4 regions of the Virgibacillus sp. Bac332 genome follow, and region 3 is predicted to be linked to each of the others. Evidence: riboswitches for the same ligand, from Rfam matches in the RefSeq annotation. Region 3 holds a riboswitch; each other region holds the start of a gene.
The links. Region 3 has a riboswitch for S-adenosylmethionine ahead of D9782_RS04350 (phosphoadenylyl-sulfate reductase). Riboswitches for the same ligand answer to the same signal wherever they lie in the genome.
Positions count from the first base shown of each region.

Region 1 (7,679 bases), 120 kb from region 3:
ATATACCTCCGGAAAAAGTCCAGCAAATTCTAAACAGTAGTATTCGGCATGCTAAATTTTCCTTAGTAGCCTATGTTGTTATGATCCTATTACTCATATACCCTATTATGGTGATAGCTAGTTATCTGTACTATGGCGTGAATAATAAGGCTGAAGAACTTATAGATGTTGCAATTAATACAGTTTACGTCACGGAGCCAAATGTTAGTCTTGAAGAAATGGAGATAGAGGAGCAGATTAATTTATTTCATTTTCAAGTTCAGATGGATCTTTTCAAACGAATTGGCAAAAAGGATATAAAGCAAGGGGAGTGGCAGGTCAAATATCTATTCGATGATGCAAAAATGCCAGTACGAAACTATATTACAGAATCTCCGAAAGAGCGAATCCCATATTTTGATACAAAAAAACTATATCACCCTAAAGCAACGATTACGAATCGAGATAATACAGCTTGGGATACACTTGAAAAACTGCCAGAAGGAACTGTTTCTGAAATATATGTCTCACTAAATAAACTTACAAACCCAGATGAAATGCCAGACATCGTAGATGGAATGGATGTGGAATGGCGATGGTATGCTATAGATACTGGTTTAGAATCCACAGGTAAAGATCTAGAAGGAAGATATCTGGCGCCAATCGGTTATCCTGCCCAAACAGATCCTGATGCTTGGTCACCGTACAATAATTCAAAATCAAATGAAGCACAATTCTTAGATAGTCTTCATTTACTAGAAAAATATGAAGATCAAGCGGTAGCCATTTCCCATGCAAAATCATTAGAGCTGAATGATCGGATTAGTTATTTAATGAACCATGGGATTCATGTTTATGCCGGGGTACTTACAGGACCTACAAAAGAGATATTAAAACTACAAGAAAATGAAGCAATTCGAGCGATTCATATAGGGGAGGTGCGATTATGGAATTGGTAAGTTTATTTCATAGAAAAGAAAAAAAGAAACGACTAAAATTAAGAGAAACGAAATTTGGTATCGCGTCTTTTATATGTGCATTGCTTACATTAGCCTATTTAAATATTTTTTTACTAACCTTCGGTGAAGTTGCGGGACTTACGAATATCTTCTTTGGTGTACTACCCTTTCTTGGTACACTTTTTGGTTTAATTAGTTTAACAAGAATAAATTTTAAAAAAACCTTTACCTTGTTAGCATTCAGTATTTATGTATTTACCGCATTTTGTATTGTTATCGTCGGTTTCTTTGAGCTAAGCATTTATCCAAAGCCATGAGGAAAGTAAAAACGTTTTTCACATGGAAAACAGAGAAATACTAGAAATCTTGGAGTAGTCCATCTTTATATTAAACAAACTACTTGCTGGTAAGTGACCAACAAGTAGTTTGTTTTACTTGATTACTGATTTTCTTTACGTTCGATAATCATCTCAACGAATAAATCAATTTGTTTCTTTACTGCAATTGGGTCGTAACGATAAAAAATATCAAAGTCATTATAGAAGATTTGATCTTGTTTATGAGCTTGTAAATTTTTCCAAACAGCAGAATCTTTCAAGTCTTGTAAAGCTGTCCCTTCATTTTCAGGGTCATACGTGGTTAAGAACATATAATCAGCTGCATAGTCAGGGAGTACCTCTAGAGAAAGCTGTTTCGTACTTTCTCCTTCACTGTTCTTCTCTGGCATCTTTAATTTGAGCGCATTATACAAGGCTTGTCCACCTCTACCCGAATTATCACCAAAGGTCCACAATTCCCCTTTGTTTGTAAGCTCATAAATGCCAAATGTTTCATCCGGCTCGATAACACCCTCTAATTTTTTACGACCTTCCTCTCCTTTTTTATGAAAGTCAGTGAGGAATGCTTCTGCTTGATCCGGCTTACCTGTGATGTCACCGAATAGCTTAACGGTTTCTTCTACATCGGATGTAGTACCGTATGGGATATGAATGGTTGGAGCGATCTTAGATAATGCCTCGTAATTATCATCATACATAACGACGATTAGATCCGGTTTTAGCGATAATACTTTTTCTTCATTGAGTGGATAGCCAACATCTGTTGCATCCTTTAATAAATCTGATATAAATGGATTATCAAATGCTGTTGGTTCAGCACCTACTACGTTTGCACCTACGGACAGTAGTTCGCCCCCGTAGTAGTCGGTGACAATTCGTTTTGGTTTAACTGGTATATCGACATTCCCTTTAGCGGTTTCAAAACTACGCATTTCTTCTTGTTTATTATTATCTTCATTGCTATCTTGATTTTCTGATTCTTCTTCTGAGCTATTATTACCACCACATGCTGATAAGAAGATAGCAAGAATAACTAGAAAAACTGGTAAGCGCAATTTTTTAATCATTTTCAATCTCCTTAGCTTATGATTTTTGATATAGATGCCTTAATAGCGCTTTATTTCTTGAATTAAATTTATCGTTATGTGAAGATACCCTTGCTTTTGCTGTTGCATCAGGTTCTAATAATAGTTTTGCTTGATTAACGGCATTCGCTGCATCTACAAATGCTCCAGCAATTAAGTGTACCTTCCCATCAAACGATAGGATATCACCAGCTGCATAAAGACCTTCAATGGAAGTAGCTGATTTCGAGGTTCCTTTTACAAAGAAATCCCTTTCTATTTCAATATTTAAAGGGCTTTCTTTAATAAACGTTAATTCTCGTTCATAGCCATAGCTAATGATAAGCGCATCTGTTTTCACTTCTTCTTCTTGATTTGTCTCGTGGTTTCGTATTTCCACGGCTTCGATTTGATCGCCTTGTGCATTAGCATGCAACTTCTCAATGGTTGAATTAAAATGGATGTTAGCTGTAGAATTCATGATTTGCGAAATATGTGCTTCATGTCCTGTAAATTCATTTTTACGATGCACCATATGTAGCTGCTTAGCTATTGGTTCTAATTCGTTAGCCCAATCAATGGCTGAGTTTCCCCCACCAGATATGATAATGTTTTTATTTTTGAAATGCTCAAGACTTTGTACGGTATAATGCAGATTTGTTACCTCAAATCGATCTGCACCTTCAATATCAATTTTAATTGGATTTAATATACCGCCACCAACTGCAAGAATTACTGTTTTACTTAAATATTGATTACCAGAATGGGAAGTTAATACAAATAGGTTATCTTCATTTTTCTCTATTTTTGTAACTTTTTCGTTGAGAATGACTTCAGGATCGAATGTCAATGCTTGCTCTGCCATTTGATCAATTAAGGTAGCTCCAGTTACAGGAGTTAATCCACCTACATCCCAAATCATTTTCTCTGGATATACGTGTACCTTACCACCAAGCTTTGGTTGATATTCTATAATACGAGTTGATAAATCCCTCATGCCACTATAAAAAGATGCATATAAACCTGCTGGTCCACCACCAACAATAGTTACATCTGTAATATCTAAATGTTGCATATTATAATTACCTCCTTCGCCATTGATGATAATGAGAATCATTATCACTATGACTAATTATACAGAATTTTTTTAGGAAAGCAATAAACGGTTAGAAAAATAAATGACAGGTTTATAAAAAATTTTCAAATAGTAATTGACAGGATGTCGCATGCGTAGTATTGTATATATCAATTACAAAATATAAACTTCTTATTCAGAGAGGTGGAGGGAATTGGCCCTTTGAAGCCTCGGCAGCGGACTTTACAAAGTACTGTGCCAAATCCAACAAGTCATTTGTGCTTGGAAAATAAGAAGAGAGCGCCAATAGATATGGAAATCTCTTCTTACAAACAAGGAGGGATTTTTTTATTCGGAACAAAATTTTATAGCGTAACTTCTTATCCAGAGAGGTGGAGGGACTGGCCCTTTGAAACCTCGGCAACAGACTCTATGAAGTACTGTGCCAAATCCAGCAAGCTAAGAGCTTGAAAGATAAGAAGAGGATAGTATATGGATGCCTCTTCTTAACTGAAGAGGCATTTTTAGTACAGACATAAAGGAGTGATACATCATGATTACGTTTGAACGTGTAAGTAAAATTTATAATGGAAAGCAACAACAAATAAAGGCATTAGACGATGTGAATTTGCACATTGAAAAAGGTGAAATCTTTGGTGTTATCGGTTTTAGTGGTGCTGGGAAAAGTTCCCTTATTCGTTGTGTGAACCTATTAGAACGTCCCTCTTCGGGAAAAGTAACGGTTAATAATCAAGATTTGCTAAGCCTTTCTCCAAAGGATCTACGTGAAGCTAAACGAAGCATCGGGATGATTTTTCAGCATTTTAATTTATTAAATGCTAAAACAGTATTCGCAAATGTAGCGATGCCGTTATTACTTGCTAATGTACCAAAAGATGAAGTGAAGCGTCGGGTTATAGAACTACTAGAGTTTGTTGGATTAAAAGATAAAGCAGATAATTATCCAGATCAACTATCTGGTGGACAAAAGCAGCGTGTAGGAATTGCTCGTGCCCTTGCTACGAAGCCAAAGGTATTATTATGTGACGAAGCAACTTCAGCACTAGATCCAGAAACTACGAAATCAATTTTACAGCTGCTAAAGAAGATAAATGAAGAATATAACCTAACCATTTTGATTATTACGCATGAAATGGGGGTTATTCGCGAGATTTGCGATAAGGTAGCGGTATTGGATGAGGGGAAAGTAGTAGAAGCAGGTTCCGTATTCGAAGTGTTTGCACAGCCAAAGACAGAGATTGCACATAAATTTGTACGGTCTGTGATGCATGATGATATTCCTAGATCCGTATATGAGCTGTTAAAAGTGCTGGATCAACGTCAGAAAATTTATCGAATTGTATTCCTTGGGGAATCGACGGGACGACCGCTATTATCAGAAATTGCTAAGCAATATGCGGTTGATGTAAATGTGTTATTTGGCAGTATTACGGAGCTACAGGGAACACCATTTGGCAATTTAATCGTCAAACTAGATGGTGATGAAAATGAAATAAATCGTGCTATCATGCATATTCACCAACAGAAGGTAACGGTAAAGGAGGTGCTAGCAGATGTTAGTTAATGGTCAACAAATTGTGGAAGCATTATGGGAGACTATTGTAATGGTTGGCGTTTCCTTGCTTTTTTCGTTTGTAATTGGTCTAATCTTAGGGATTTTACTTGTTGTCACAAGAAAAGGTCATTTATGGGAAAATAAAGCAGTTTTTACCGTATTAAATGCCATTATAAATGTGTTCCGATCTATTCCGTTTATTATCTTAATGGTTGCTGTCATACCATTTACTCGTTTGGTAGTTGGAACTTCAATTGGAACTGCGGCAGCTATTGTTCCAATGATTTTATATGCTGGCCCATATATTGCTCGATTAATAGAAAATTCACTACTAGAGGTTGATCCAGGTGTGATGGAGGCAGCACAGGCTATGGGTGCAACACCTAAACAGATAATTATGCGCTTCCTTATTCCAGAAGCGCTTAGCTCCTTGTTATTGGGTATTACGATTGCCACCATTGGACTCGTAGGTGCATCTGCCATGGCAGGTGCAGTAGGGGGTGGAGGCCATGGCGACTTAGCTATTACTTACGGATATCAACGCTTTGATACATTGGTTATGATTATCACCGTAGGGATTCTCGTTATTATGGTTCAAGGCTTACAATCTACAGGCAATTTCATTTCTAAAAAAATTAGACGTCGGTAATGACTATTAATTTGAACGCTTTTTTCTAGCTATTTTTTAAAGCATTTATCGTTAAGTAACGTATTTAAAAATAAGGAGAGAACAGCATGAAAAGAATAACCATCCGTTTTTTATTGATTATATTGACAAGCATTATCACAGCATGTTCGAGTAGTGATGCAGCTACAACAGTGAAAGTCGGGATTAGTGGATCAGATACAGCCATTTGGGATTACGTGGCAGAAAAAGCAAAAAAAGAAGGGATAGATGTCGAAATCGTTCGTTTTTCTGACTATGTTCAGCCCAACTTAGCATTAGCTGAGGGGGAAATCGATGCAAATGCTTTTCAGACGGTATCTTATTTTGATGCTTTTATTGAAGAACATCATTTAGATTTAACCCCAATTGCAACAACAGTTATTGCTCCAATGGGCTTATATTCCGAAAAGCATGATCGTCCAGAAGATATTCCAGAAGGTGGAACCATTGCCTTAGCAAAAGAGGCAACAAATATGGGGAGAGGTCTATTGTTGTTACAGGACGCAGGGTTGATAACGTTAGAAGAAGGATTTGATGGCAATGGTTCATTAGATAAGATTGTTGAGAATCCAAAAAATCTTCAATTTGAATTGCTAGTGGCTGGTCAAACACCGCGTGTTTTACCTGATGTCGATGCTTCTATTATTAATAATGGGATTGCAGTTGATGCAGGTTTTAGCCCGTTAGATGATTCCATTTACCATGAAGATGAAACAGCAACGCCATATATAAATATCATCGCTGTCCAAAAAGAGGATCAAGATGATGAAGTGTTGAAGAAATTAGCAGATATTTATCAAACCGAGGATGTTGCGAATTTTATAGAAAAAGAAAGAGACGGAAATTCAATTCCAACGTTCGTACCATTAAATGAAATAGGACATTAGACAAATAATAATATAGAGAGGTGAAGAAGATGACTATCGTTACAGGTAATATTGTAGAACTTAAAAAGCGAATTGCAACTTATATTGATGCGAATAAAGAAAGATATATAGGGATTAGTCATACCATACATGAGAACCCAGAAATCGGAAATCAGGAATTCTTTGCAGCTAAAACATTAACAGATATTTTAGTTGAGGAAGGCTTTGACGTTGAAAAAGATATAGCCGGGCACCAAACAGCGTTTATCGCAAAGAAACATGGTAGAGTTAAAGGACGGACCATTGGATTTTTAGCGGAATATGATGCATTGCCTGGAATTGGGCATGCATGTGGCCATAATGTGATAGGCGCCACCAGTATTGCTGCTGCAATTGGTCTAAGTAAAGTAATTGATGAAATTGGTGGGAATTTAGTTGTATTAGGAACACCAGCTGAGGAAGGTGGACCTAATGGCAGTGCGAAAGGAAGTTTTGTAAAGGCAGGGCTTGTTGACCAGCTTGATGCTGCAATTATCGTACATCCAGGTGCCGAAACTAGTCTAACGTCACCAAGCTTAGCTGTAGATCCATTAGATTTCGAATTTCTTGGGAAGCCAGCTCATGCATCAGCGCATCCAGAAGAAGGAATAAATGCATTGGATGGTGTGATCCAATTGTTTAACGGGATAAATGCTTTACGTCAGCATGTACCAAGTGATGTACGTATTCATGGAATTATTACAGATGGTGGTCATGCTCCTAATGTGGTTCCTGAATATGCAAAGGCACGATTTTTCATCCGAGCAGCATCGAGAAATACATTAAATGAAGTAACTGATCGGGTTAAGTCGATTGCTGAAGGAGCGGCTTTAGCAACTGGTTCACAGCTGAAGGTTACCCCATTTCAAAATGAGGTCGATAATTTTATTATAAATCGTAGTTTTGATGACGTTTTTAAAGAAGTCGTCGAAGAATTAGGGGAGACAGTTAACACAGAAGAAAGAAAAACGTTGGGGTCAACAGATACAGGAAATATTAGTCAGGTTGTTCCAACAATCCATCCGCATATTAAAATTGGTTCTAGTGACTTAGTTGGTCATACCGTAGCCTTTCGTGAAGCTGCTAAATCAAAGCAGGCTGATGAGGCTCTCATTG
Region 1 covers NZ_CP033046.1:1,042,026-1,049,704, forward strand. Annotated here, with positions in the region: gene D9782_RS04880 (anti-sigma factor) at 1-938, shown strand, start outside; gene D9782_RS04885 (hypothetical protein) at 926-1,255, shown strand; gene D9782_RS04890 (ABC transporter substrate-binding protein) at 1,378-2,343, opposite strand; gene D9782_RS04895 (NAD(P)/FAD-dependent oxidoreductase) at 2,360-3,415, opposite strand; SAM riboswitch class I at 3,605-3,711, shown strand; SAM riboswitch class I at 3,793-3,896, shown strand; gene D9782_RS04900 (methionine ABC transporter ATP-binding protein) at 3,969-5,000, shown strand; gene D9782_RS04905 (methionine ABC transporter permease) at 4,990-5,640, shown strand; gene D9782_RS04910 (MetQ/NlpA family ABC transporter substrate-binding protein) at 5,727-6,545, shown strand; gene D9782_RS04915 (M20 family metallopeptidase) at 6,575-7,679, shown strand, end outside.
Region 1: linked by a shared signal. The riboswitch ahead of D9782_RS04900 (methionine ABC transporter ATP-binding protein) and the one ahead of D9782_RS04350 (phosphoadenylyl-sulfate reductase) in region 3 are both predicted to bind S-adenosylmethionine.

Region 2 (7,679 bases), 1.4 Mb from region 3:
ATGTCATGAGGTTAAATCAACGATGGTATCATGTTTTACAATATGGCTTTATTAACCAAAAAAATAATCCGCCTTTTATAATCGCTATTCAAAAAAGATAATAATGGTCTATCTCCATGCAAGGTACGCCTAGTTTCTGAGCGTGGCCCAACACGCGCCTATTTATCCACATGGGCAAATTTTGTAATTTCCTAGACTACCAGTAAAGTGGAGGACCTCCTCCACTTTTATGCTACTATACGTATTTTCATTTTCCCTTTTTATGAATATCATCCTTAAAATATCTCCCGCTACTCAATCCTGTCGACTACTAGTAACTAATCTTTTTAAGTAATAATAACTTCTCGTGTTCCAGTGAAAAAATTTCGAAGCTACTCCACTCGCTTTTAATAATTGTCGCTTCATTTGACGAGAGCCGTCAATTAACTTGACCTTTTCATCTCCTAAATACAACCCAACTAGACCCTGCAGTACCATTTGATGAAATGGAGCATCTGGTAGCATCGTTGAATTAACGTGAGCTTCTAATAAAAAGTGCCGAAATCGTTCCTGCATCGTTATTTGATCTGGGTAATAATTACAGAAGTTCAAATCTTCCTCTTCTTTATCCTCCACTTGGTCGATATAATAATCAAGTAAAATATGCAAGCACTGAATATATGGAAAATATCCAGATACTAATCGGCTTGCTCTGTCTGAACTAAGTCTCCCAGCAAACCCATAGCAGGCCAAACAATATATTCCAAGCGTAGATCCTGCTGCTGCTGAAAATTCATACCAGCTTAACGGATATGCATTCATATTCTCTGACCACTTTGTTAATCGTGGTATACGTTCTTCCATGATCACATGCTTGTGTACCTGTAAATCCATATACAATTTTGCCAATTTAAGCGCATGCTCTTGGAAAAGATCAATGTGATTTAGTGATGCTAGTGCTTCATTACAAGTTCTAACTAACTCTTTCAAATACCCTTTGTCATCTTTACTTTCAAAATACTTATAATAATCCGTTTTACTATCATTACAAGATAGTGCATCTATCATAGCATGATGTAACAATCGGAAATTTTCTGGATCCATAGAATTACTACGATCACAAAGATTATCTAAATAGTCACTTATCGTTTGATATGCAACAATAAATCGTACAGCTTTCTGCCAGTTTTGATGTGCTAATATGCTATAAACTGCTCCTCCTTGACAATGAAAACGTTTGGAAGAAATACTTGATAAAGCCTGAGTTCTCAATTCTTGATCGGGAATTTCCGCAGCACGTTTTTGCCAATAAACTAACTCTTTACTTACAGCTGGAAAAATTTTCAGATAAACGGTTGCCATTAAAATTATTGGGTTATTTGGTACATGATTGCTCAACTTGCTGCCTCCAATCTACATTGTCCCCGCTATAATTTTGTTATACTGTTTATATCACCATATTATCCAGGAGGATTCAAATGATACATTCATATAAAGAAAAACAACCACAAATTCATGAAACTGCATTTATTGCAGAGGATGCAACCATCATCGGTGACGTTACAATTGATGAATATTCTAGTATATGGTTTAAAACTGTAGTTCGTGGAGATGTTGCACCTGTGAAAATTGGTAAAAGAATTAGTATTCAAGATCTGTCCATGCTTCATCAAAGCCCTAATCTTCCCTTAATTATCGAGGATGATGTGACAGTCGGACATCAAGTGACCCTGCACTCCGCCATGATTAGAAACAAAGCTTTAATTGGTATGGGTTCCATTATTCTTGATGGTGCGGAAATAGGTGAAAATGCATTTATCGGAGCCGGAAGCCTTGTGCCACCTAGAAAAACGATTCCGCCACATACGTTAGCTCTTGGTAGACCAGCAAAAGTAATCCGAGACTTAACTCTAGAAGATTACGCGGAGATGGAACGTGTACGAAAATCATATGTAGATAAAGCAATCTACTACAAAAAATATACAAATTCCGGTAAGTAACTTCAAGAACAAAAGCGATTGGAGCTAGTCAACGGAGATAAAGGAATCACGGTGTGCTTGCAAGCCAATGATGACTTAGATTAGGGCGATTCGTGAAGTCACCTAGATTCTGTGCGCTGGAGCTGGACGCAGCTCAACACGCCTTCTTTATCCTTATGGAAAATATTGTAATTTAGACTATGAAAAAAGGCAGCCTAGAAGATTAAATCAGCTAGGTTACCTTTTTTCGTATCATAACCATTGTGAAGCTAAAGGATGATCAAGACTTTACTACTTAATAAGTGCTTTCAATTGCTCAACTTTGTCTGTCTTCTCCCATGGAAATAAAATGTCTGTTCTTCCAAAATGCCCGTAAGCAGCAGTATTTTTATAAATAGGTTTTTGCAAGTCTAACATACGAATAATACCTGCTGGTCGTAAATCAAATAATTCTCGAACAGCTTTTACTAGTTGCTCTTCATTTACAACACCTGTTCCAAAAGTGTTTATCGAAATAGAAACAGGTTCTGCTACACCAATGGCATAGGCTAGCTGTACTTCACAGCTTTTGGCAAGCCTGGCAGCCACTATGTTCTTTGCGACATAACGGGCAGCGTATGCAGCTGACCGATCAACTTTAGTAGAGTCTTTTCCACTAAACGCTCCGCCACCGTGTCTAGCATAGCCTCCATACGTATCAACAATAATCTTTCGACCTGTTAAACCTGCATCCCCCTGAGGTCCACCAATAACGAAACGGCCAGTTGGATTAATAAAATATTTAGTCGTCTCATCTAATAACTCATTTGGTACTATAGGGCGTATAACATGCTCTATCAAATCTTTTTCTATTTGCTCTGTAGCTATATCCTGATGATGCTGTGTAGAAATTACGATGGTATCAATTTTAACAGGTTGATCATTTTCATCATACTCAACGGTTACCTGTGTTTTACCGTCCGGTCGTAAGTATTCTAATGTCTTATCCTTCCGAACGTCAGCGAGACGCTTTGCCAACTTATGTGCCAATGAGATTGGAAGTGGCATCAATTCGTCTGTTTCATCACAAGCAAAACCAAACATTAAACCCTGATCACCAGCACCTATTGCAGCAATCTCTTGATCGCTCATTTTTCCTTGTCTTGCTTCCAATGCTGTGTCAACTCCACCAGCAATATCAGGTGATTGTTCATCAATGGCAGTTAATACTGCGCATGTCTCCGCGTCGAACCCAAATTTTGCGCGAGTATATCCGATTTCTTTTATAGTTTTACGAACAATAGCAGGTATATCTACATAAGTAGTAGTGGATATTTCACCCGCTACAAGAACAAGTCCAGTTGTAACAGTTGTTTCACATGCCACTCGGGCATTTGGATCTGTTTTTAATATCTCATCCAAAATAGCATCTGAAATTTGATCAGATATCTTATCTGGATGTCCTTCTGTTACTGATTCAGAAGTAAACAAACGACGATTAGCAGCCATGTTGCTAAATCCTCCTTCAAATATCGATTACGGAACTCTATTTATCAAATATGCTCATTCAGTAATAAGTACTAAGGTTAAACTGAAATAAGAAAGGCACCAGAAAGATTACCTACTACCGTATATTCTATTGTCACTCCTGGTTCACACGTACACGCAGGCGAATGACAATTTAGCTTAGAAATTGACTAATATGTTTATAATCGGGTTAAAGTTAGTCATCTACGTGTAGAATTTTTATAACTAATAAAAAAAGCCTTTCCCGCTTGTCATGAGGAAAGGATTGCTGGCCTTTCGCTCTTATTGTTCAAGGAAAAAAATCTCCTTGCATCAGGTTAGCACCTTTTCACTAAAGTGATGGTTGCTGGGCTTCATTGGGTCTGTCCCTCCACCAACTCTGAATAAGAGAGTATCCGTTCGAAACTTAGCTTATCGGAAGAAGCTTAATGTGTCAACTAGTTTAACTGTATTCTCAGAAGTTTTTTACTCATACTAAAGGAAAGAAAGATTCTGAACGACATTTTTTGCTGTAAACATTCAACATCTTATAAAAATTATTTTATATTTAGTATGGACTATTAACTTAAATGTGTTATACTAATAAACATATTCAGGATTATTTGGTCGTTCAACAAAAGAACGTGAATACAATTTCACATAAAGGCAGGTATTTAACATGAAAACGGTAGAAAAGTCTTTCGTAAAAGAATTATACACGCATAAACAGCTACAAACAAATTTATCCGTACCTCAGCTTGTTGAAAGAATTTTAGCAAGAGAAGAAGGCATGTTAACCGCAACAGGTGCAGTTCAAGCAACAACAGGATCTTATACCGGTCGCTCCCCAAAAGATAAATTTATTGTTACAGATGAAGTAAGTGAACAGCAGGTGGATTGGGGAACAGTAAATCAATCCATTGATGAATCTGTATTTGATCGATTGTATGAAAAGGTTATTTCCTATTTAAAAAATAAAGAAGAGCTATTCCAATTTAACGGATTTGCTGGTGCAGACCACGCGTATCGCTTACCAATACAAGTTATTAACGAATATGCCTGGCACAATCTATTTGCACGGCAGTTATTTATAACTCCAACTGCTGATGAGTTACTATCACATCAAGCTGAATTCACAGTAATATCAGCCCCTACTTTTAAAGCAGATCCTGAAGTAGATGGTACGAACTCAGAAGCGTTTATTCTTGTTTCTTTTAAAAAACGAATCATTCTAATAGGTGGTACCGAATATGCAGGTGAAATTAAAAAGTCTATCTTTTCAGTGATGAATTTCTTACTACCTCAACAAGATGTATTATCTATGCACTGTTCTGCTAATGTTGGCAAAGAGGGAGACGTGGCTTTATTCTTTGGTTTATCCGGCACGGGGAAAACCACCTTATCTGCTGATCCTTACAGAAGATTAATTGGTGATGATGAGCATGGTTGGGGTCCAAATGGAGTATTTAATATTGAAGGCGGATGTTACGCAAAGTGTATTCATTTATCTCAAGAAAAAGAGCCGCAAATTTATAATGCAATACGATTTGGTTCTGTCCTTGAAAACGTTATTCTTAATAAACAAACAAGGCTACCTGATTATGATGACACAACTTTAACAGAAAACACAAGAGCAGCCTATCCAATTGAAAACATTGATAATATCGCAGTGCCAAGTATTGCTGGGCATCCAAATACAATTATCTTCCTTACAGCAGATGCTTCGGGAACATTGCCGCCAATAAGTAAATTATCAAAAGAGCAAGCAATGTATCATTTCTTAAGTGGCTACACAAGCAAGCTTGCAGGTACGGAGCGAGGAGTGACAGAACCACAGGCTACGTTCTCTGCATGTTTTGGATCACCATTTTTACCTTTAGCTCCGGCAAAGTATGCGAAAATGCTTGGTGAAAAAATTGATTTTTATCAATCAAACGTGTTTCTTGTAAACACAGGATGGACTGGGGGATCTTACGGCATTGGTAAACGCATGAAGCTGTCTTATACACGTGCAATGATTCATGCTGCATTAGAAGGTGAACTCAATAGTGTAGAGACAATAAGAGATAATATTTTTGGATTGGAAATCCCTATCCAAGTTCCAGGTGTTCCCGATGACGTCTTAGTTCCCGAAAACACATGGGAAGACAAAAACGCTTATCAAACGGAAGCAAAATCACTTGCCATGAAGTTTCATCAGAATTTCCAAAAATTCACGGAAGCAAGCGCTGATATTATGCAGGCTGGGCCAATTTATAAAGGATAATTTATCGTTTCCTCATCCCAAAAGGATTTATTATAAATGAGTGAAAAAAGTTGTATAATTTACTGTTCAGCTATAACAGCTGGTTGGGGCTGGGACAAAACCCAGTAACTGAAAAAAGTGGTACGCCAATTTAGGGCGTATCACTTTTTTTACTTTTTTCAATATTTATATACGCAAAAAGGATACCTTCTGATAAAGTTAAAGTAACTACACAAAAACTTAGAAAAGAGGTATCCTTTATGTTTAAACATTATACCATGAATCAAGTCGTTTTGCCTTTAGATTTTGAAATGAAATTACAAGAAAATGATATCGCCTATGCGGTTAACCATATTGTAGAACATATCCCAGAGGAATCATTTGTGGGATTTTTGCGTGAAACAGGTTGTCCTGCATACCATCCACGCATGATGATGAAGATTATCTTATGTGCCTATACACAGTCTGTTTTTTCTGGCAGAAAAATAGAGGGATTAATCAAAGACAGTGTACGTATGATGTGGTTAGCACAAGGCTATGAACCAAGTTATCGTACCATTAATCGTTTTCGTGTTCATTCCGAAGTAAAAGAATTATTACGTCAGTGTTTTGTCTTATTTCGTTGTCAACTTGTTGAAGAGAAGGCGATTGAAGAAGAGGCTATTTTTATTGATGGTACGAAAATAGAGGCAAATGCCAATAAGTTTACCTTTGTATGGAAAAAATCCATTGAAAAATACAGCACCGATTTAATAGAGAAGTCGAATCAAATGTATGAGGAATTACTGGAAAAAGAAATTATTCCTGAAATAGAAAGGGAAAGTTCCGATGAACTTTCAAAGGAAGAACTCAGTGAAGTGGTTAAAAAGCTAGATGAAAAAGTAGAAAAATATGATAAAGCAATCGAAGAAAGCAAAGAAGCAAAAGAACGCAAACAACTTCGTTCCGAACGAAAAGAACCCAAGCAATACCGTAAACAATTCCAAGATTTTGAAGCTCGTAAACACAAATATCAAAAAGATATGGCAATCTTAGGCGATCGCAATAGTTATTCTAAGACAGATCATGATGCCACTTTTATGCGAATGAAAGATGACTATATGAAAAATGGTCAACTTAAAGCAGGTTATAATGTACAAATTGCGACCGAAGGTCAATACACATTAGCCTACGATGTATTTCCAAATCCTACGGATACTCGCACGTTTATTCCTTTTCTCGATAGTATTGAAGATAGGTACTTTCAATTGCCCGAGCATATTGTCGCCGACGCAGGTTACGGTAGTGAACAAAATTACAGTAATGTACTTCATAGAAAAAGAACGCCACTGATTACTTATAATTCCTATCGGATGGAAAAGAAAAAGAAATATAAAACAAATCCTTTCCATGTATCCAACTGGGACTACGATTCAGACGGAGACTTTTTTACTTGTCCAAATGGAAAGAAAGTACCTTTTCAATATCTATCGAATCGAACAGATAAAGCCGGATTTAAACGAACCTTTCGTGTCTATGAATGTGAAGATTGTTCGGGATGTCCATTACGCGTTCATTGTACCAAAGCAAAAGGGAATCGAAAGATTTATTACAATGCTCAATGGGAACAGCAAAAAGCATATATAAGAGAGCAGCTTTCAAAAGAAGAAACAGGAAAAATCTATGGTAAACGAAAAATAGATGTAGAACCTGTCTTCGGATTTTTGAAGGCCAATTTGCGTTTCACTCGAATGTCGGTGAGAGGCAATTCGAAAGTGGAAAATGAATTAGGATTTGCCTTTATGGCGGTGAACTTAAGAAAGTACACCGCCATAACACAAAATTCATGTATTTATGATAATGAAAAAGATTCCAGCTATCTATTTTTGATAACTGGAATCTCTTTTTTACTTCTCCAGGCTAGTTATGTCCCAGCCCCTTTTTTTAGTCTAGTAAATTATAAAGCGTATTGAGCTGCGTCCAGCTCTAGTGCCCAGAAACGAGGCGACTTC
Region 2 covers NZ_CP033046.1:4,072,250-4,079,928, forward strand. Annotated here, with positions in the region: gene D9782_RS19950 (tRNA 5-(aminomethyl)-2-thiouridylate-methyltransferase MnmM) at 1-101, shown strand, start outside; gene D9782_RS19955 (tetraprenyl-beta-curcumene synthase family protein) at 295-1,377, opposite strand; gene D9782_RS19960 (gamma carbonic anhydrase) at 1,458-1,979, shown strand; gene metK (methionine adenosyltransferase) at 2,250-3,446, opposite strand; SAM riboswitch class I at 3,744-3,854, opposite strand; gene pckA (phosphoenolpyruvate carboxykinase (ATP)) at 4,123-5,709, shown strand; gene D9782_RS19975 (IS1182 family transposase) at 5,949-7,640, shown strand.
Region 2: linked by a shared signal. The riboswitch ahead of metK (methionine adenosyltransferase) and the one ahead of D9782_RS04350 (phosphoadenylyl-sulfate reductase) in region 3 are both predicted to bind S-adenosylmethionine.

Region 3 (7,679 bases):
TGATTATGCCAGAATCTACGGGCACAGAAACTTCACGAGCTGTTTTTGTCATAGATGAGAAGCAGACGATTCGCGCACTCATTTATTATCCACTTACAACTGGACGGAATATGAATGAGATTGTTCGCCTTGTAGAAGCATTGCGAACAACGGATGAATATGGTGTATCGACTCCAGCTAATTGGCAATCAGGTGACAAGGCCCTTGTCAAACCACCACAAACAAAGCAGGAAGCAAATGAACGAATGAATGATCAGGACTATGATTGCGTTGATTGGTATTATTGTCAGAAAGAAATGAAGTAGAAAAAGTTCCCCGGCTCTCCTTAGTCGGGGAATCTCCTAATAGTTCGTTTGTTAGAAATGTATGGAATAGAAGGAGGTTATTAGATAGATGTATTTAAAATACTTTTATGATTCTTCCTTAGCGCAAGCTTCTTATATGGTAGCCTGCCAGTCAACTGGAGAAGCTGCCATTATTGATCCAGCAAGGAATATCGATGCATATATCCATCTTGCTAATGAGCAGGGGTTTCATATTTCCGCAGCGGTGGAGACACATATTCATGCTGATTTTGTATCTGGTGTCACAGAACTATCTCGGCGTACGGGAGCGACGATTTTTTATTCGACGGAAGGACCGAACAATGGAGGGTATGATTGGGATGATTGTTTAACCGTTCAAGGATTACGAGACCAAGACATTATAACCATCGGTAATGTCCAACTCAAAGCAATACATACTCCTGGTCATACACCAGAACACATGGCATATGAGCTAACAGATAAGGCGACAGCCAATTTGCCAATGGGGATATTTACGGGTGACTTTGTTTTTGTAGGAAATGTAGGTCGCCCAGATCTTCTTGAAAAGGCGTTAGGTGTGAAAGACTCTGCTGATAAAGGAGCTCGGCAGCTGTTTAAGTCGCTACAAAGGTTCAAACAATATGCTGATTATATACAGATTTGGCCAGGTCATGGAGCTGGAAGTGCATGTGGTAAAGGTCTTGGCTCCATACCTACTAGTACAGTAGGATACGAGCGAATGTATAATCCGGCATTTCAGTTTACAGAGGAGCAGCCCTTTGTGGACTTTTTGCTTCATGGCCAACCAGAACCACCCGCTTATTTTGCCAAGATGAAAGCAATAAACAAAAGGGGAATGACACCGTTAGCCAATGTGCCTGCCGGTGTAGAATTTCAATTACAGGGAGACTGTATCGCAGAATTAGCAAAAGACAAGAAAAATATAGTCATTGATACTCGAAATGCTATCGATTATGCTAATGCTAGTCTTCCAGGAACAATAAACCTTCCATATCCCGGGTTATTTGCTGATTGGATAGGTAAGCTCGTTGATTATGAGTCCAACATCTATTTCATAGCTGAGCCATATCGCTTTGATGAATTAAGAGAAATCGTTATAAGCATTGGTATGGATAAGCTTAGGGGGTTTTTCTCTACATCGTTAATTCAAACGGCATCCAGTCTACGTTCGTACCAAAATCAATCACCAACAGAGATTGAACGAAGGTTTCAAAAGAATGAAGTGCAAATTTTGGATGTGCGTTATCAAGATGAATGGGAGGAAGCACGCATTCCAGAAGCAATACATGCTTCGCTGCCACATGTAAAGGAGCGAGTCAAAGAGCTGTCCACAAGTAAGCCGATAGCTGTTCACTGTGCCTCTGGAAAGCGTTCTGCGATAGCCGCAAGTATATTATTAAATGAAGGCTTTGAAGTAATTAATATACGAGGCGGAATGCTACAATGGAAAAATGAGGATTTAGGTTGGACGAAATAGGATAGTAAAACGATTCCTTCCGTCAAGTTTTTGAAGAAACAAGAGAGATGCTTGACAGGAAGGAATTTATCCTATAAAATGACTGAAAGTCAGTCAAGAGAAATGAATACTATGAAAGGGGCGGTGATATGGATAATAAAAAGGAAAAAATTACGAAGTCTGCTATTCATGTGTTTCGTGAAAAAGGGATAGAAAAAACAAAGGTTTCCGACATTGTAAAAGGCGCAGGCATCGCACAAGGAACCTTTTATTTATATTTTCCCTCGAAACTTGCAGTTATGCCTTCAATTGCTGAAGTGATGGTAGAACGAATCGTAGAAGAAATGGAGCGAAAAGTAAATCGAGAAACGGCATTTACGGATCAATTAGGTCAAGTCGTCTCCATTATATTTGACCTGACAAAGGAATATCGGGAAATATTTGCGCTGATTTTTGCTGGATTAGCCTCAAGTGACTATTTGAGTGAGTGGGAAAAAATCTATGAGCCTTATTATGCCTGGATGCAAGAATTTCTTGAGCAACCAAAGGCTGCTAGTAAATTACGAGATTCGATTGATATTAACGGAACAGCTAAATTACTAATTGGCCTAATTGAATCGGCCGCTGAACAATCCTATCTGTATGACCAACAAGACGAGGAGTCTGCTAAACAAAAACAACGAGAAGTCTTAGAATTTGCATTACATGCATTATGTAAGTAATTGGACTTGGTGTAATCCAAGTTTTTTATTAAAAGATAAGAAAGTATAAAATCAGTGCAATGACTGCGTTAAGCCAAGTAGTTATTTTGAAATGTTAGATGTATATTGGCAATGCTCCGACTAATTACTTCGCTTTCCGTGGGCACGGCCTCAACTAACTTTGCAAAGAAGAACACGTTGCAAAGTGGATTTTCGGCTCGCGCTAATCCCGCAGGAGTCTACGTAATTAGTCTCCGCTATGAGAAGGTGCAACAATTCTTGTCATAAGTAATAGGTTGACTTTTTTTACAATGGGTAAAGTGAAAATCGCTATCTGTGAGTATAAAAGCAGCTGTGTTACTTCATGCTAGCGTTGTAGAGCCTGATAATAGCGAAGGCCGGCCACTTCAACTCCTGTGGGAAATGTTTGACCTGAAGATCCACTTTTTTTGAGCGGGTTTTGCTAAAAAAGTTAGCTGAAGGACAAACCCCACGGAAAGGGAAGTGGGCAGCCGGAGTGGTGGTCAAGCAGTAGCTATTATTCCATAATAGCTACTAGAGGGAGCGTAAATCTGAGCATGTAGTGATAAGGACTGAGCGAATTTTGCTCAGGTTTTCTAAAAATATAATGACTGAAAGTCAGTCATGTGATAAAGGATGAAATACAGAAATGAATAAATCATGGATATATGTTGTATTAACGAGTGTTTTTGAATTGATCTGGATCTATGGATTTAATACCGCTAACGCTTGGTGGCATTGGGTCCTAATCATAGGAGCTATCCTTTTAGATCTCCATTTCCTGTCTAAAGCTTGTGAAAATCTACCAACAGGTACCGTATATGCGATATTTGCTGCTGCGGGAACAGTAGGTACAGCCATCATGGATATTTACTTGTTTGGTGGAAGTTTAAATGTAGGAAAAATGTTCTTTATGTTGATTCTAGTTCTAGGGGTTATTGGCTTAAAACTTTCTGATCAACCGGAACAGTCTGAAGCGACAAAGGGGGTTCAATCCTAATGGGTTGGTTATTTATTGCGAGTGCATCTGTATTTGAAATGTTAGGTGTCTTAGGTTTACGTCTCTATAGTCAACAGAAGACTATACGAAATGGACTGCTTTATATTGGTGGATTAGGTGGTTCATTCATCTTTTTATATGCATCCTTCTCGTATTTACTTGTAAGTGTGGCATATTCTGTGTTTATTGGCATTGGAACGGCCGGTGCGGTATTGATGAACATGATTTTCTTTGGTGAATCTACGAATAAGTATCGAATTGCTAGTTTGATTGCGATTATTATTGGAGTTACCGGGTTAAAAGCATTATCATAAGCATATTAGAATACACATGCTTTTGGGAGAATAGTACGTTCACATTTAGGTGATTCTTTTCATGATCTAAAAAAATTTATTGTCACATCTGGCTTGTTTTTTGTATATAACATGAATATCAAACTATTCTCATGTTTTGGAAAAAGGCATTGACTTTTTCTGGAAAACCATTTAATATATCAAACAATACAGTCATAGATTTTAATTCTTATCAAGAGAGGTGGAGGGAAAAGGCCCTTTGAAGCTTCGGCAGCAGGTTATTCTAACACTGTGCCAATTCCTACAGACAATGGTCTGATAGATAAGAAGAGTGCAAGATACCGTACAAATTACTCTTCTTATCACATGGATAGGAAGAGTTTTTCATAGCATGTTTATGTTTACCTCACTGCCTATTTCCAGTACATTTGTTTGCCTAGACCTTACGCCTTTATTTTTAAGAATAACGTAGGAGGGATAATGCGTGACAAGTCATATGCTGTCATATCAAGATTTTACTGTTGATCCTTTTAAAGATTTTCTCCCTGAGGATGAAACGAAAGGAGCCTCTACCATTTTAAGTTGGGCATATGAGCAATATGGGGATTCCATCGTTTATGCATGTAGCTTTGGCGCAGAAGGTATGGTGCTAATTGATTTAATAGCAAAGGAGAAATCTGATGCAGAGATTGTCTTTCTAGACACAGGGTTACATTTTCAAGAAACGTATGATCTCATCGATGAAGTGAAAAAAAGGTACCCTGATTTGCGGATTCGCTTAAAGCAGCCTGATTTGACAGTGGAAGAACAGGCAGCAAAGCATGGCTCGGCCTTGTGGAAGCGACAGCCAGATCAATGTTGTTTCATTCGTAAGATCAAGCCTCTTGAAGAAGAACTAGATAAGGTACCTGCTTGGATATCTGGACTTCGTAGAGAGCAGTCACCAAGTCGTAGTAAAACAGACTTTGTGAATAGGGATGAACGATTTAAAAGCATTAAAATATGTCCGTTAATTTATTGGACTTGGGACGATGTATGGAATTATATTCAAAAACAACAATTGCCCTATAATGAACTGCATGATAGAAATTATCCAAGTATTGGGTGTATTCCTTGTACCTCCCAAGTAGCCGACTCTGATGATTTACGTGCAGGTAGATGGACGGGGCAAACGAAAACGGAATGTGGCTTGCATACCACGGTTAATAAAAGCGAATCGTGATGATCTGAGTATTCATCTTTTTTATTTCGTTTAATTCCTAGTAAATTAATTGGTATACTAAGTATTTGATTGTATAGGTATAAAAAAGAACTTAATAGTGAGGTGGAACGTGTTGTCGTTGAATGTAACAAATAGCCCTTTTAATCACGAACAAATAGAACAATTAAATCTCCTGTTACCTACTTTAACGGATCATCAAAAGGTTTGGCTAAGTGGTTACCTTTCAGCTTTTATATCAAAAGAAGTCCAATCTGGTAATCCAGACCCCCAAGCCGTCAGTCAAGCAACGAATGCTGGCACAGATCCGAGAGAAGTAACCGTATTATATGGATCGGAGACAGGGACTGCCCGCTCATTAGCAGAATCGATGGCTGAAAAGCTAGACGCAGCGAATTTTTTGGTAACTTGCTCCGCGCTTGATGACTTTAAGCCAAAGAAATTAAAGAAGACAGAGGATGTATTAATTATAACGGCAACCCATGGAGAAGGTGATCCACCGGATAATGCGATCTCTTTCTATGAATTTCTTCACAGCAGAAAAGCACCTAAATTGGATCATTTGCGTTTCGCAGTGCTAGCGCTCGGTGATGAGTCGTATGAATTTTTCTGTCAAACAGGAAAAGACTTTGATAAACGCCTAGAAGAATTAGGTGGAGAGAGGCTATATGACCGAGTAGATTGTGATTTGGATTTTGATGAGCAAGCGTCTGAGTGGATGACGGGAGTACTCGGGGTTTTAAAGCAGTCATCTGAAGTTGTTGACAATACCGTTCTAGCAGGTCAACAAACGGCAGGCACGTTCGTTTCCGAACAACCTGGTTTTTCAAGAACAAATCCATTTATGGCCGAGGTTGTGGAGAATATTAATTTAAGTGGTCGCGGTTCCAATAAGCAAACCCGCCATCTAGAATTGTCCATTGATGGGTCTGGCTTTACCTTCAAACCAGGAGATAGCTTAGGGATATTTCCGAAAAATGACCCCGTATTAGTCGATCAACTTATGAAGGCGATGAATTGGGATGCAGAACAAACTGTATCTGTGAATAAACAGGGGGAAATTAGGTCATTACGAGAAGCTTTACTTTCCCATTTTGAGATTACGGTTTTAACGAAGCCACTAGTAGAAAAGGCAGCTACATTATTTGCTAATGAAGCATTAACCGATCTATTAACAGCAAGCAATAAGGAAAATTTAAAGTCGTATCTTGAGGGAAGGGATGTTTTAGATTTAGTAACCGATTTTCCGCCTAAGAAGCTGCTGGCTGAGGATTTTGTCAGCATATTACGGAAGCTACCTGCTCGTCTTTATTCCATTGCCAGCAGCTATGAAGCCAACCCTGATGAAGTTCATCTAACTGTTGGTACGGTAAATTATTTTGCTCATGGGCGTGAACGTGAGGGCGTCTGCTCCAGTCAAGTAGCCACACGAGTGGAAGTCGGTGAGAAATTGCCAGTGTATATCCATCAAAACGCTAATTTTCAATTTCCTGATGACCCGGAAACGAGGGTGATTATGATTGGTCCTGGTACCGGGGTTGCACCATTTCGCTCTTATCTGGAGGAACTAGAGGAAACCGAAGCGGAGCAACAAACATGGCTCTTCTTTGGAGAACAGCATTTCTCCTGTGATTTCCTTTATCAAGTGGATTGGCAAAAGTGGTTAAAATCTGGTGTGCTATCGAGAATGGATGTGGCATTCTCACGGGATACCGATCAAAAAGTATATGTACAACACAAGATGCTTGAAAAAAGTAAGGATTTTTATGAATGGTTAAAAGCAGGCGCTGCTGTTTACGTGTGTGGAGACGAAAAGCATATGGCAAAAGACGTCCAGCAAACAATACTTACGATTTTAAGGCAGGAGGGAGACATGACTGCGGAGGAGGCTGAATCGTATTTGCAGCAAATGCGTCAGGAGAAACGCTACCAGCGAGATGTGTATTAATGGCTCTTGTTGGTTAAATAGGCATGTTATTTAGGATCCATGCTTGGTGCTATTACACGTGAAGATTAAGGAATGGAGGGAGTTTAACGAATGGCAAAGGGAAAGGACTCACTACATGAGACCACATTGGATGATATGGAGCGAATTAAAAAAGAAAGTAAATTTCTACGAGGTACAATAACGGAAGGACTTGCAGACCCAATAACAGGAGCTATTTCGGATGATGATAATAAAGTGCTGAAGTTTCACGGGAGTTATCAACAGGATGATCGTGATCTACGGGATGAACGGAGACGTCAAAAATTAGAGCCTGCCTATCAATTTATGCTGCGAGTGCGTGTTCCAGGAGGAATTGCCAGCCCTAAGCAATGGCTGGTGATGGATGAACTTGCTGACAATTATGCAAATGGAACGATTCGTCTAACCACAAGGCAAGCATTTCAATTACATGGCATCTTGAAATGGAATTTGAAAAATACGATAAAAGAGATTAACCATACACTTATGGATACTTTAGCAGCATGTGGTGATGTAAATCGAAATGTAATGTGCAATACCAATTCATATCAATCGGCGGTCCATGCAGAGGTTCAAACGTGGGCACAAAAAATTAGTGACCACCTCTCACCAAGAACCGGAGCATATCATGAGATTTGGCTAGATAAAGAAAAAGTAGTTGATTCGCGAGATGAAACGGAAATAGAACCAATCTATG
Region 3 covers NZ_CP033046.1:925,807-933,485, reverse strand. Annotated here, with positions in the region: gene D9782_RS04375 (peroxiredoxin) at 1-305, shown strand, start outside; gene D9782_RS04370 (MBL fold metallo-hydrolase) at 394-1,803, shown strand; gene D9782_RS04365 (TetR/AcrR family transcriptional regulator) at 1,932-2,504, shown strand; gene D9782_RS04360 (DMT family transporter) at 3,154-3,504, shown strand; gene D9782_RS04355 (DMT family transporter) at 3,504-3,818, shown strand; SAM riboswitch class I at 4,024-4,126, shown strand; gene D9782_RS04350 (phosphoadenylyl-sulfate reductase) at 4,294-5,019, shown strand; gene D9782_RS04345 (assimilatory sulfite reductase (NADPH) flavoprotein subunit) at 5,132-6,964, shown strand; gene cysI (assimilatory sulfite reductase (NADPH) hemoprotein subunit) at 7,055-7,679, shown strand, end outside.

Region 4 (7,679 bases), 1.1 Mb from region 3:
TTTTAATCCACAGTCGGGATTTATCCAGAATTGCTTTGGAGGAATGGTCTGTAATGCACGATTAATATTCTGTATAATCTCCGACTTTGCAGGTATTCGGGGACTATGTATATCATATACACCGAGTCCAATTTCTTTTTCGTACGTATTCTCTTCAAACGTAGTTACCATCTCCCCATGACTTCTTGATGTTTCAATAGAAATGACATCTGCATCTAATGCATCAATGGTTTCATAGATATCATGGAATTCTGAATAGCACATATGCGTATGAATTTGTGTGCTATCTTTCACAGCTGAAGTTGCTAAGCCGAAAGCATAAACTGCTGCTTCTAAATAATCTTCCCATTTCCTTTCATCTAACGGTAACCCTTCACGTAAGGCAGGCTCATCTACTTGAATAATTTGAATACCATTTTCTTCAAGTGCTTCAAGCTCTTTTCGCAGTGCCAGAGCTATCTGGTTTTGTATCGTAAAACGTGGAGCGTCATCATGGACAAAGGACCAATTTAAAATAGTGACAGGTCCAGTTAGCATTCCTTTCACTGGCTTTTCTGTTAACGATTGTGCATATACACTTTCCTTAACTGTCATTGCCTTATTAAAGGATACATCACCAAAAATCAAAGGTGGTTTTACACAACGGGAACCGTACGATTGCACCCAACCAAATGCTGTGACCTCAAAACCATTTAGTTTTTCACCAAAGTATTCAACCATGTCAGTTCGTTCAAACTCGCCATGAACTAGAACGTCAAGCTCAAGCTCCTCTTGAATAGTAATCCATTTATCGATGTTATCTTTTATAAATTGCTCGTATTTTTCATTAGATATTTCCCCTTTGCGCCACTTTGTTCTTGTTTTTCTTACTACTGGAGTTTGTGGTAAGCTCCCAATTGTCGTCGTTGGTAATAATGGAAGTTTTAATTCGTGTTGCTGCTTTTTAATCCTCTGATTGAACGGTAATGGCCGCTTTGCATCGGAAGTATCTAGGCTCTGAAGCTCTTTTCTAACTTGGTCATTTGTTCGCAATGCTGAACTATTAAAGCGCGCAAGCTGTTCTTGGTTCGTTTTTATTTTAGTGGCAATACTATGCTCTCCATCGTTGCAGCCCTTTGTAAGTGTAGTAATGTCTTCAAGCTTTTCGTCAGCAAAGGATAAGCCAGCTTTTATATCTGGATTTAAATCCACTTCTAGCTTTTTCGTTACCGGTACATGTAATAAGGAAGAGGAAGGCTGTAAAATAATATCTTGAATAGTCGTAATTGATTTTATTTCTTCAATAATAGAAAGCTTATCTGCTATGTTTTCTTGCCAAACGTTTCGACCATTAATAATACCAGCAGCTAATACTTTATCTTTAGGAAAACCAAACTGCTTAATTAGTTGTAAGCTATCACCATGAACAAAGTCAAGACCGATTGCTGCAACAGGGAATTCAATAATAGATTCATAATTGATCACATGTTCAAAGTATGTCTGTAAAATGAGTTTTAGTTTTGGTGCTGCTTCGCAGAATTGCGTATAGACTTTTTTTGCTTTTTGAATCACTGCATCATCTAATTTGGTTCCAAAGATAGGCTCGTCTATCTGGACCCATGTAGCTCCTGCTGATTCTAATTCCTCCAATATTTGCAGATACAATGGAACAAACACATCCAGTAATTCATCGAATTCTTCCTCTTTATACCCCTTTGCTAAGCTTAAATATGTGATTGGGCCTAAGATTACAGGTTTACCGTCGATACCTAATTCTTCTTTTGCTTCCTTATAAAAAGCAAGTGGACGATTTTCTGTTAGTATAGGCTGTGCATGTTCCAATTCGGGAACAATATAATGATAGTTCGTATTAAACCACTTGGTGATTTCTGAAGCAACAGCATCTTTAGTTCCACGGGCAATAGCAAAATAGGTTTCTAAATCAACCTTTCCACCATTGTAAGAAAAACGTTCTGGAATAACACCGAACATTGCTGATGTGTCAAGCACATGATCATAGAAAGAGAAGTCACCAACTGGTATTAGATCAATGCCAAGCTCCTGTTGCTTTTTCAAATTTTTTAACCTGATTTTATCTGTTTCTTTAATTAATTGTTCTTTTGTAATTTCTTCCTTCCAAAAGCTTTCCAGCGCTCGTTTCCATTCTCTTTTTTCTCCAATTCTTGGGTAACCTAAGTTAGAGCTAATTGCAGTAAATGTCATTCTTTTTCCTCCTGTAATTTGTATTTTGGTTATATTCGTTTCATCATTGATGAATGGTTTATCTCTAAAGATTTATGGATATAGTTTACTAATTGTATACTGATGTCATAACGCATAAATGGGGTTACTAAATAGATGCCTTGGAAATGTGTTAGCGCAGTATCAAGCAATTCCTTTGCAATCTCAATTCCTTGCTTGATGGACTGTTGCTTATCTACTGCTACGTTTTTCATTCGTTGCCGAATAATTTCTGGCATTTTAATTCCTGGTACTTCATTGTGCAGGAATTCTGCATTTTTGGTTGATGTCAATGGCATAATGCCTACATATATTGGCTTATCTATATGCTGTGTTTCTTCGGCAAGCTCGATAATTTTTTCTTTACTGTATATTGGTTGTGTTAGAAAGTAATCAGCACCTCGATCTATTTTTCTTTCCATTCTCTTAACAGCTTTATCTAGTCTTGCAACATTGGGATTAAAGGCCGCACCAACTTGAAACTTAGTAGGTTGTCTAAGTGATTTACCAGAGAATGACAAACCTTGATTAAATTGTTTTATGAGTTTAATTAAGTCAAGTGATGTTAGGTCGAAAACCGATGTTGCCCCAGGGAAATCTCCTATTTTAGTAGGGTCTCCAGTAATGGCTAGGATTTCATTGATCTCAAGTGCATGTAATCCCATTAGATGTGATTGCAATCCGATTAAATTGCGATCTCTACAAGTTAAATGCACGAGTGGTTTGATACCGATTTCCTGTTTGATTTTTGCAGCGATTGCTATATTGCTGATTCTAGGTGTTGCCAATGAATTGTCAGCAAGTGTAATTGCATCAATACCTGCTTTATCTAAAGCTCTAATCCCTTCCAAATACTCCTCCGTATCTAAGTGTTTCGGTGCGTCGAATTCAACGATAATAGAATGTCTTTGCTTTACCATATCTATTAAGCGGGGCTCTTTATCTATTGGACTATTACGAATTTCAATCGGTTCTGCTTTAGGAATTACTTCTTTTTCCTGTAACGGCTCTAAATCTTTAACGCCCTCTGCAATTGCTTGAATATGGGCGGGAGTTGTTCCACAACATCCTCCAAGAAGCCTTACCCCTTCATTACGAAAATCTTTGGCACAGCTTTTAAAATAATCTGGCTCATTTTCATAGATAAGTTTTCCGTCACGATATGCAGGAAGACTAGCATTTGGATAAGCTGCAAGAAATGACCTTTCTAGTAAAGGGACCTCCTTTAAAGAATCAAGCATATGAAATGGACCTAAGCGGCAATTAATTCCGACAATATCTGCTCCTGTGTTTTGTAACCGTTGTAATGCCTCTGGTAAAGGGATGCCGTTTTGTAGTATACCTGCCTCATGCATGGATACATTCGCTATAATTGGTAGCGCTGTCTCTTCTCTAGCTATTTCAAGTACAGTTGTCAACTCTTCTAGATCGTAGTAGGTTTCTAAGATTAGACCGTCTACCCCCTCCAATAGTAAACAATATAACTGTTCTCTAAAGCTTCTCTTAATTTCATCATTCGTGGCTTGAAGTGTTTGTGTACCATGTATACCACCAATCGTTCCAAGCACAAATACATCCTCACTAGCCGTTTGCTTTGCTATTTTTATAGCGGCTGTATTGATTTTTTTTACTTGATCCTCTAATCCATATCTGGCGAGCTTAATATAATTGGCACCATACGTATTTGTTTGAATTAAATCAGCACCAGCATGAATATATGCTTGGTGAATTTGTGCAATTTGTTCTTCTAATGTAAGATTTAATTCTTCAAAGCAGTGATCCACTCCATAGGAATAAAGTAAAGACCCCATTGCACCATCACCAATAAGGATTCTTCTATCTAATTCAGTTAATAAATCCATCTCTCATCACACTCCTTTCCAATTTTTATTTAAAAAAAGACACCCTACTAATACGAAGAATATATTCTTCTTCAAGTGGGTGCCTTTAGTCGTCTAATCAGCATAAGCGAAAGTTATTTAAGTAGCTTTACTTCGACTTTGCAAATATGGCCATTGGTGTTCCAATAAGCGCAACATACGAACAAAGTGGAGTAATAATGAAAGAAGTGAAAGAATTATTTTCCTATCACTTTCTCTTTACTTTTGGTTTTAATGGATAGCGTTTTTTCTCCGTTGTGTCAATTTGTGTAACCTCTCCTTCATGAACCGTAATTACTAATGATCCAAACTCGACCCTTTGAATTGCTGAAATAATATCGTTTATTTTCGTATCATCGATCTGTGCCATCTGATCCCTCCTTTTAAATCACCAAAATAGTTAGAGAAAAAAATAAAAACCTCTTTTCAGATTGAAAGAGGTTTGATTGGCTTATACATTACAGTTCCCATCTTTCAAACAACTTTCGTTTGCTGGATTTAGCACCGTATTACTCTTTTTGAATGAGTATGGTTGCCGCAGGATCAATGGACCAGTTTCCTCCCCTGACTCTCGATAGGTAAATTATGAAGTTTTGATTGTACTCATTATCTTAGAAAGTAAATAGACTGTCAAGAGAAAATTTTAAAAAATTATTACATTTCAAAAATACGATAGCTAAGTGGCTGTATTATTAATGGATCGGTTTTAGAATCCAATGCTTTCCTGATCATTCCTTGTTTTGATAGGAACCATTCACTAATAGATTTAGTCTCGTCCATGATAGAATGGATGCTAAGCTTTGTTTTCATTTTTCCTGCGTGTAAAATAAAAACTAGGCGCCTATTTATATTCCTTTTTTCATAGCAAATAAGATTTGCTTCATTATCATCATAAATAAATCTGAAATTACCATAATTGCCAAAAAGGGGATCTGTTTTTCGCAATGTGATGAGTGTTTGAATGAATTGAAATAGTTCAAGATTTTGCCTGTTGGTGTTCCATTCCATACATGAGCGACATCCAGGATCTTCACCACCTTGCATGCCAATTTCATCACCGTAATAAATGCAGGGTGTTCCCGCAAATGATAGTTGAAATAAATACATTAATTTTACTTTTTCTACATTACCATTTGCTAATGTTAACACGCGAGGCGTGTCATGACTATCCAAGAGATTAAAGGCTACTTCATTAATATTTCGTGGGTACATATGCAGTAATGTTGAAATTGACGCTGTAAAGTCAGATGCTTTTATTTCATTTTTGCCAAAAAAATCAATGACACTGTTTGTAAATGGATAATTCATAACTGCATCAAATTGGTCTCCATGTAGCCAAGGCATTGAATCATGCCAAATCTCACCTAAAATATAGGCATCTGGTTTGGCCTCTTTAACTGTACGACGGAAGTCTCTCCAGAAAGAATGGTCAATTTCATTAGCAACGTCTAAGCGCCAGCCATCAATGTCGAATTCCTTAATCCAATAACGAGCCACTTGTAATAAATAATTTCGTACTGCAGCGTTTTCTGTATTTAATTTGGGCATTGTCGATACAAAAGCAAACGTATCGTAATTTGGTACTGGTTCCGTACGGATAGGAAAATCTTTTATATGAAACCAATCCGTATAACTTGATTGCTCCTGTTTTTCTAGTACATCCTGGAACGGAGGAAAGTAAAATCCACTATGATTAAAGACAGCATCGAGCATTATTTTTATTCCACGCTGATGACATTTTTTAACCAATTCACGAAACAGCTTCTTGTCTCCAAATTGTGGATCAATTTCCATGTAATCTATCGTATCGTACTTATGATTTGAGTGCGCTTTAAAAATCGGTGTCAAGTATATTCCATTAATTCCTAATGCTTCTAAATAGTCAAGGTGGTTAATTATTCCTTGGAAATCTCCTCCAAAAAAATTAGTGGGGCTAGGGCAGGTTGAATTCCAAGGTAAACTTCCCTTAGGATTTAATTTCTCATTATCATTTGCAAAACGTTCAGGGAATATCTGGTACCATATTGTTTTCTTAACCCAGTCAGGTGGGTTGAAAACATCTGTTTTGTTCAAGTATGGAAAACAAAAATAATGAGCTATGTCTTTAGGAGGATGTGTAAAAAATCCTCCCTCACTGTAAATATAGGATTCTTCATCGTCAGAACAAATGAAAGCATAACGCATTCTTCGGAATGTAGGTTTTACTTGTGTAAACCAAAAATCATGGAAATGAGTAGAGCCTGATTTTTCCATCGGTTTTATGGTTGTCTGCCATTGACCATCTATCCAATCATAAGGATCACCATGGATAAGATCAATGGATTGTATATCACTCTTTTTTGTTTGCAAGAAAATATGTAATGTATCACAGTCATATGCATAGGCGAAATTATTTTTTGGTCGGTGATAGATAGCTTCTTTGTGCATTTTTCTCCTCCTTTGTACAATCGTTTGCGCTATTTTAAAAATAAGACGAAAATTTAAGGAATGTTTATCCCATATATAACTGACGATAAGACCACACTTCAACCAATAAAATGAAAACAATATAGGGAAGCGGGGGATAAACAAAACCCCAACAGGTTGAAGATTCACTTTATCGATTATCTTAACATTATTTATTTAATAATGTAAGCGCTATATTATTAGAAGAGTAAATAATATGAAGTTTCTAAATTTCAGTTGTGTTTTTAAAGAGAATCTGTATAATTAATATACAAAGATTGCGCAAACGTTTTCATTAAAAATGCAATCTTTCAAATTAATAAATTTAGGAGGAGTACAGGGTGAAAAAAAGCTTCATTTATTTATTTGTATTGGTAGTAGTGGCTGGGATTCTAGTCGCTTGTGGACCAGATCAACCAAAGGAAGACTCTAGCAACGATGGGAAAGCCGCAGAGAATGAAATGCCGGAAAAACCAGATTCTCTGAAACTTTGGGTGAATGCAGAGGAAAAACAACAAGAAGCAGTTAAGCAAATTACGAAAAATTATACGGAAGAAACAGGTATTAAAGTAGACATGGTTCCAGTGGATATGTTGGAGCAGGTTGAAAAACTGGACGTGGAAGGACCTGCTGGGAACGGACCTGATATCATTTTTCAACCACATGATAGAATTGGTGATTTAGTACTTAGGGGATTAGTAGAACCAGTCAATTTCGGAAATAAAGAAAGCGATTACACCGATACCGCTTTACAAGCTGTACAGTATGAAGATAACTATTGGGGATATCCTGCCGTCATTGAGACGTATGCAATGTTCTATAATAAATCGTTAGTAGAACAGACACCGGAAACAATGCAAGATATTATGTCAATTGCGGAGAGAGATACAGATACAAGTAGTGATGAATTTGGATTCTTAATGGAAGCAGCTAACTTCTATTTTGTTTATCCTTTCTTTTCTGGAAATGGAGCATATGTTTTTAGGAATGAAGCTGGTAACTATGATATTTCAGATATTGGATTAGCTAATGAAGGATCTGTAAAAGGAGGGGAACTTGTACAAAAATGGTTTGATAATAACTATATTCCTCAAGATCTGACTCCAGATATTATGAATGGTTTATTCCAAGAAG
Region 4 covers NZ_CP033046.1:4,434,662-4,442,340, reverse strand. Annotated here, with positions in the region: gene metE (5-methyltetrahydropteroyltriglutamate--homocysteine S-methyltransferase) at 1-2,202, opposite strand, end outside; gene D9782_RS21730 (bifunctional homocysteine S-methyltransferase/methylenetetrahydrofolate reductase) at 2,232-4,082, opposite strand; gene D9782_RS21725 (YezD family protein) at 4,309-4,470, opposite strand; SAM riboswitch class I at 4,565-4,681, opposite strand; gene D9782_RS21720 (glycoside hydrolase family 13 protein) at 4,755-6,527, opposite strand; gene D9782_RS21715 (sugar ABC transporter substrate-binding protein) at 6,887-7,679, shown strand, end outside.
Region 4: linked by a shared signal. The riboswitch ahead of D9782_RS21725 (YezD family protein) and the one ahead of D9782_RS04350 (phosphoadenylyl-sulfate reductase) in region 3 are both predicted to bind S-adenosylmethionine.